One region of the Ascidiaceihabitans donghaensis genome, then DNA from elsewhere that is predicted to be linked to it. Evidence: riboswitches for the same ligand, from Rfam matches in the RefSeq annotation. Region 1 holds a riboswitch; the other holds the start of a gene.

Evidence for each region. Region 1 has a riboswitch for thiamine pyrophosphate ahead of thiB (thiamine ABC transporter substrate binding subunit). Riboswitches for the same ligand answer to the same signal wherever they lie in the genome.
Region 2: another riboswitch for thiamine pyrophosphate. It lies ahead of thiD (bifunctional hydroxymethylpyrimidine kinase/phosphomethylpyrimidine kinase); the one in region 1 lies ahead of thiB (thiamine ABC transporter substrate binding subunit).

Annotation. Positions count from the first base shown of each region.
Region 1 covers NZ_OMOR01000001.1:274,262-277,670, reverse strand. The annotation lists gene ASD8599_RS01390 (thiamine/thiamine pyrophosphate ABC transporter permease ThiP) at 1-581, opposite strand, end outside; gene thiB (thiamine ABC transporter substrate binding subunit) at 557-1,534, opposite strand; TPP riboswitch at 1,568-1,671, opposite strand; gene aroC (chorismate synthase) at 1,761-2,861, shown strand; gene ASD8599_RS01375 (DMT family transporter) at 2,943-3,409, shown strand, end outside.
Region 2 covers NZ_OMOR01000001.1:1,790,350-1,793,758, forward strand. The annotation lists gene ASD8599_RS08995 (thiazole synthase) at 1-102, opposite strand, end outside; gene thiS (sulfur carrier protein ThiS) at 104-301, opposite strand; gene ASD8599_RS09005 (FAD-dependent oxidoreductase) at 279-1,259, opposite strand; gene thiD (bifunctional hydroxymethylpyrimidine kinase/phosphomethylpyrimidine kinase) at 1,256-2,035, opposite strand; TPP riboswitch at 2,093-2,196, opposite strand; gene ASD8599_RS09015 (hypothetical protein) at 2,520-3,329, shown strand; tRNA gene ASD8599_RS09020 (tRNA-Ile) at 3,345-3,409, opposite strand, start outside.

The DNA of each region.
Region 1 (3,409 bases):
AGCGCAAAGGCCCCCGGCACAATGCGCAAAATCAAAGGCCATTCGATCAGGCGAAATACCATGCGTGGTGGCATGCCCAGTTGTGCCACAAGACGAAACCGTTCAGCCGGCACGCTTTGCCAGCCCTGCACCATCAGGCGCGTGGCCAGCGGCAAATTAAAAAACACATGCGCCAGAACAACACCAAAAAGCCCATAGATAGAGACTGTTTCAAAGCCAAACGCACGCAAGGCATCATTCAAAAGACCAGAGCGCCCGAAGATCGCAAGCAAGCCCAAAACCGCCACGATCACAGGCAGGATAAAAGGCGCGCCCAAAAGCGTGATCAACAACGACCGCCCGGCAAAGCGACGACGCGCCAAGGCACGAGCGACAAGAATGGCAAACAAACAGGAAAAAAAGGCAGACAAGATCGCCTGCCAAATGGTGAACCGCAGCGCCGCCCAATCGGCAGGCGTCATGGCAAATTCACCCTCCGCGCGCATCGCCACAGCGAGCAATGCGGACAGGATCAGCGCCGCGATCAAAACCGCGGCGCTGACCCCAAGCCTATGGCTTATTTGGAAAGCGCGTTTTGCCATTCAGGCAACGCAACATCACGCAAGGCATCTGCCTCATCCGCTGGGACCAACAACGCTTTGTCCGGTGAAATCAGTGTTTCAAACCCGTCGGGCAAACCGCCCGCAGGTGTCACCGCAGGATACATCCAATTCGTTGTGGGGATGATCGTCTGGAACGCATCCGACACCATGAATTGCAGGAATTGATCCGCCAGTTCCTGTTGGTCAGAGCCTTTCAATTTGCCCGCAACTTCGATCTGCAAATAATGCCCTTCGTCAAATGCCACAGCCGCTTTGGTTGCGTCTTCTTCGGCGATCAAATGATAGGCCGGAGAGGTCGTATAAGACAGAACCATGTCCGCCTCACCTTCCAGAAACAGGCCATACGCCTCGGACCAGCCAGGAGTGACCGTGACAACATTGTCCGCCAGTTCGGCCCAAACATCCGCCGCCTCGTCGCCGTAAGCCGCCTTGACCCACATCAACAATCCCAGACCGGGGGTCGAAGAACGGGGGTCTTGGATCACGATCTTTTTGTCGCTCGCGCCCAGCGCTTTGAAGTTGGTGGGCGCCGCCTCATCCGCGTTGTGCACAAAAGCGAAATACCCCCAGTCGTAGGGCGCAAATGTGTCGTCGGACCATTCGATTGGCAGGGCATACTCTGCTTCAACAGAATGCGTCGCAAACAGGCCAGTTTCCTTGGCCGCTGCCGTCAGGTTTGTATCCAAACCCAACACCACATCCGCCTCGGTGCGCGCGCCTTCCAGCTTCACACGCGCCAAAAGGGCCGCGCCATCGCCAGCGCCCACAAGGTTCAGCGTGCAGGCACATTCCGCCTCAAACGCCGCCTTCACAGCAGGGCCGGGGCCCCAGTCAGAGACAAAACTATCGTAGGTGTAAACAGTCAGTTCAGGCGTCTCGGTAAGTGCCGAGGTTGCAGTCAAAACGCCCGCTGCAAATGCAAGATACTTCATGGCATCCTCCTTTTGCGGCGATAGGGAAAAGGGGGCTGTTGCCGTTACCTTCCCTCCGCCGGTGTTAGCCGGTTCAGGTTCAACGGGTCAGCAGAATTGCAATCTCAGCTTTTGAAAAAGCCCCCCGAGGTAGCGCCTGCATAGGAGGTCGCGCAAAGACGCGCAAGGCAAAACCCCTTGAGGGCCTGCGCACACGCAGTTACAGAACGCATAAAGGGGAAGCTCCATGTCATACAACACCTTCGGCCATATGTTCCGCGTCACCACTTGGGGCGAAAGCCACGGGCCAGCTATTGGGGCGACCGTGGATGGTTGCCCGCCGAACGTGCCCGTGACGCCTGAAATGCTGCAAGTCTGGCTCGACATGCGCAAACCCGGCACTGGCAAGAACGTCACGCAGCGCAAAGAACCCGATGCGGTGAAAATCCTGTCAGGCGTGTTTGAGGGCAAGACGACCGGCACCCCCATCCAGCTACTGATCGAAAACACCGACCAGCGCAGCAAGGACTACGGCGACATCGTCGAAAAATTCCGCCCCGGCCATGCCGATATCTCCTACTGGATGAAATACGGCATCCGCGACTATCGCGGCGGCGGGCGGTCCTCTGCCCGTGAAACTGCATCTCGTGTGGCAGCAGGCGGCATCGCACGCGAAGCGATCAAACTGCTGGCCCCTGACCTGAAAATCACCGGCTACATGGTGCAAATGGGCGAAAAACATATCGACCGCAGCACCTTCGATTGGGACGCCATCGACCAAAATCCCTTCTGGGTGCCAAGCTTTGAGGCGGCCAAAGAATGGGAGACCTACCTCGACGGGATCCGCAAATCGCAAAACTCCGTGGGTGCGGTGATCGAGGTCACAGCCCGCAACGTGCCTGCAGGGCTTGGCGCACCAGTCTACGCAAAACTCGACACAGACCTCGCCGCCGCCATGATGTCGATCAACGCCGTCAAAGGCGTGGAAATCGGCGAAGGCATGGCCGCCGCAACCCTGATGGGCACCGAAAACGCGGACGAGATTCGCATGGGGCCAGATGGCCCGATCTTTTCAGACAACCACGCAGGCGGCATCCTAGGAGGGATCTCAACAGGGCAAGACGTGGTGGTGCGGTTCGCCGTAAAACCCACTTCCTCAATCACCACCCCACGTAAAACCATCACCAAAACGGGCGAGGAAACCGACATCATCACCAAAGGCCGCCACGACCCTTGCGTCGGCATCCGCGCCGTTCCAGTCGGTGAAGCCATGATGGCCTGCGTGATCCTTGACCACATCCTGATGCACCGCGGCCAACAAGGCGAAAACCAAGGCCATATAGGCTGATCCCCCTTCATCTCGCCAAATAAACCTCGGGGTTTGGGGCAGAGCCCCAATCCAAAACCAACCAAAGGCTCCACGCCAAAAATGGACAAACCCCACATAGAACACCGCCCCAGCACCGCCATCGCGCTGAAACTGACAGCCGTGTTCCTGTTCATGTGCATGGCCGCAATGATCAAAGAAGCGACCCAAGAAGTACCACCAGGACAGGCTGTTTTCTTCCGCTCGTCTTGCGCGATCCCTGTGATTCTACTTTGGTTGGCCCAACGCGGCGAATTGCGTGAAGGTCTGATCCCCAACAATCTGCTCAACCACATTTGGCGGGGGGTGTTTGGAACCTCGGCGATGATCCTGACCTTTGGCGGTTTGATGTTGATCCCCCTGCCAGAAGCCACCGCAATCGGGTATGCGACGCCTATGTTCACCGTCATCCTAGCTGCCGTATTTCTAGGCGAACGCGTGCGTATCTTTCGCCTGTCTGCCGTCGCCTTGGGCCTGTTTGGGGTAATGATCGTGATGGCGCCGCGCATGTCGTTGGACGCAGATACCCT
Region 2 (3,409 bases), 1.5 Mb from region 1:
GCCAGAGCGGCGAAACGCCTCCGCTAAAATTGCAGGCGAGGGGTATTGTGCGGTGCCCAGCATCAGTCGGGACGTCACTTCGGTGCCGTAGAATACAGGCATCTTATCCTCCTTGTCGGGGGGCAACGATTTCGATGCGATCCCCGTCATGCAGGCTGTGCTCCGTGCGCTGTTGCTTGGGCACGAACACCTCGTTTACGGATGTGGCCACTTTGGCTTTGCCCTGTCCAAGGGCGTCCAGCAGCGCCGCTAACGTGGCCGCGCTGGTCACTTGTGTTTCACCGTTCACGATGATCTTCATACCAAACCTCCGGAATTTTGCCGTCCATCACCAGATCTGCCGTCATCTGCGCCAATGCAGGTGCAAGCAGGAAACCGTGCCGAAACAGGCCATTTGCATAAATCACATCCCCAATCCGACGGATGCGGGGCTGGTTGTCGGGAAACGCAGGCCGCGCATCGACGCCGATTTCCAGCAGTTCCGCTTCGCCAAACGCGGGGTGCAGAGCGTAAGCCGCGTTCATCAATTCCATGACAGAGCGCAAGGTGGGGCGGGTGCGCTCGCCCGTTTCAATCTGGGTGGCACCCAGCATGAAAACCCCATCGCCGCGCGGCACGATATATAGCGGGAACCGCGGATGAAGCAGCCGGACCGGGCGCGAATGTGTGACATCGGGGCAGCGCACCACAAGCATTTCGCCTTTCACGCCGCGCAAATCTGCAAGGGTGTCCCGTGCGGCAAGGCCGCGGCAGTCAATCACTTGCCCCACAACAGACCCTTCAAAACGCACGCCCCTTTGTTTGAGCCGGCCATGCAGAGCCATAAGGGTGGCGCGGGGATCAAGATGCGCCTCATTTGCCAAAAACAGCGCCTTGGAATAGCGATCCGCCAGATGCGGTTCACACGCGGCGATCTGCGATCTGGACATAGGTCTTGCGGTCGGTGCACGGCGTGCAAAGGTTGCCAGATCGCTTTGATCGCGATGAAGGGCTACAACCAGCGTGCCTTTTTGATGGACGGCTGCCCCTTGGGTTTCCCACCATGCGGAGGCTTTATGGCCTTGCTGCACGATTTCGGGCTCGGCGCTGACCCCTTCGCAATCTGGCGCCAGCATGCCGCCGGCCCACCAAGAACAGGCATGATCCCCGGGCGCACCTTTTGGATCAAGAACCGTGACCGTTGCGCCGCGTGACGAAAGTTCTGCAGCCATGGCAAGGCCGCAAACGCCGCCACCGATGATGGTGTAAGGGCCGTTCATGTCCATAACGCGTGAAAGTGATGAACAGGTCCATGACCTTGCCCGACATGCAATGCGTCCGCGTGCAATATCGCGTTGTGCAGCCACGTATGGGCACGCGACACCGCATCAGTCAAAACCATACCTTGCGCCAAGCCCGCAGCGATAGCCGAGGCATAGGAACATCCCGTGCCATGGGTGTTGCCGGTGTTTATACGTGGGGCCGCATATTCTTTCGTGGCTTTTTTCGTGACAAGATAATCCGTGCAGGTCTTTCCGTCTGCATGCCCGCCTTTCATCAAAACCGCACCGACACCCAGCTCTAGTAGCGCATTCGCCTGCACCTGCGGGCTGCCTCCACCGACAAGTTTTGTTGCTTCGGGGATATTTGGGGTCAGCAAGGTCGCGCGTTTGAACAGCGAAGACTTTAATGCACTTATCGCGCTGTCGGCCAGCAGTGTGTCGCCCGATTTAGCAACCATCACGGGATCAAGAACAATTGGCCCGCCATAGTCCGCCAACGCATCTGCCACCGCTGCAATCAGCGATGGAGTTCCCAGCATTCCAATCTTGACCACGTCAATCTGGATGTCGTCCAGAACTGCCTTGATCTGCGCGGCAACGATATCATCCGGGATCGGGTGGATTGCTGTCACCGCTTTGGTGTTTTGTGCAGTAACTGCCGTCACAACGGAGGCCGCGTAAACACCCATAGCCGAAAAGGCTTTGATATCCGCTTGAATGCCAGCCCCGCCACCGGAATCGGACCCGGCAATTGTTAACGCTTTTGCCACCATGTCATCGTGCCTTGGTTCAAGGATCAGGACGGCAAAACGGAATGGCCAATGCGGAATCGATGTCCACAAGCTGTTCCCTCCGCCGGTCCTAACCAGTTCAGGTTCAATGGGTTTGCAGCTTGTGCATCTCAGCCCGGATAGGGGCACCCCAACAGTTATGGCCCTATCGTTAGAGGGATCGTGCAGACGCGTCAAATGGATAAATGATCGCAGACGCGCTGGCCTGAATTTTCCGAAGTTAAGCTTTGAAAGTGGCAAGGGATCGAAGCAATAGGCCCGTTCCAACCGCAGGCATCGGGAGTTCGCGCTGTAAGTGTTCAACCATTTTTCACTGTCAAATTGCATGAGCCGCTCAAATGCGCAGCGTCAGTGCCATCCGTGGTTTGGTTGAAGGCCCAAAAAAGAATGAAGCGGCTAAAAATACACGACACAGACAAAAAACTGGTCTAAGTAGCGCGAAACTTTAATGTCAGGGACTGCGCATATGTCATTGTTGGGACGCCTTTTTTACAAGTCACGCAAATTCTACGACGATGATTTTGATTGGAACAGCTACACTGAAGACAGCTACAAACGGCGCATTGAGACAGACATTGAATCTCAATTTCAGGCCGTGGCGCAGAATGACCAATTGGGTTTTGATGCGGCGTCTGGCCATGTCACGGTGTCCGGTTCGGATATGCACCCCAACCACTTGTTGATTTTGGAAGCTATAGGCCAATTGCAACCCAAGTCTGTGCATGAGGTGGGCTGTGGTGGCGGGGATCACGTGGCCAACGGTCAAACCCTGTTTCCCCAGATTGCCTTCACCGGCGGAGACAGGGGGCAAACCCAACTTGATATGGCGATGTCGCGGCATCCGGAACTGAAAGATGCGGTGGCTTTACAAGACATTACAATGCCGTTGTCGCGGCATTGGCCTCGGGCGGAGTTTGTCTACAGTCAGGCGGTTTTGATGCATATCCACACTGCTGTCAGCCATTTCGTCGGTTTGGCCAATATGGTGAACCTGTCGGATCGTTTTGTGTTGTTGATGGAAAATTACCAGTGCCACAATTTTATCGCCGACATTCAAAATCTGCGCGATGGGGGGCATTTTGATTGGCCGGAATTGTACATTTACCGCTTTGATGGATCGACAGGTGCGCGGGCAATTTTGTTGTCACGCGAAAAGCTGGACTTGCCAGAAATCGAAAGTGACGCGCAGATACGAGAAGGTTTGACAGCATCAGACCGGCGTTTAAAGCGTTCGGATGAAGACAGCGCACGCGGTATTTTCGGTCCGAAAAACTGAAGCGGGGCGGAGGTTTGGTAGGCCCGGCAGGACTTGAACCCGCAACCAAAGCGTTATGAGCGCTCTGCTCTAACCAATTG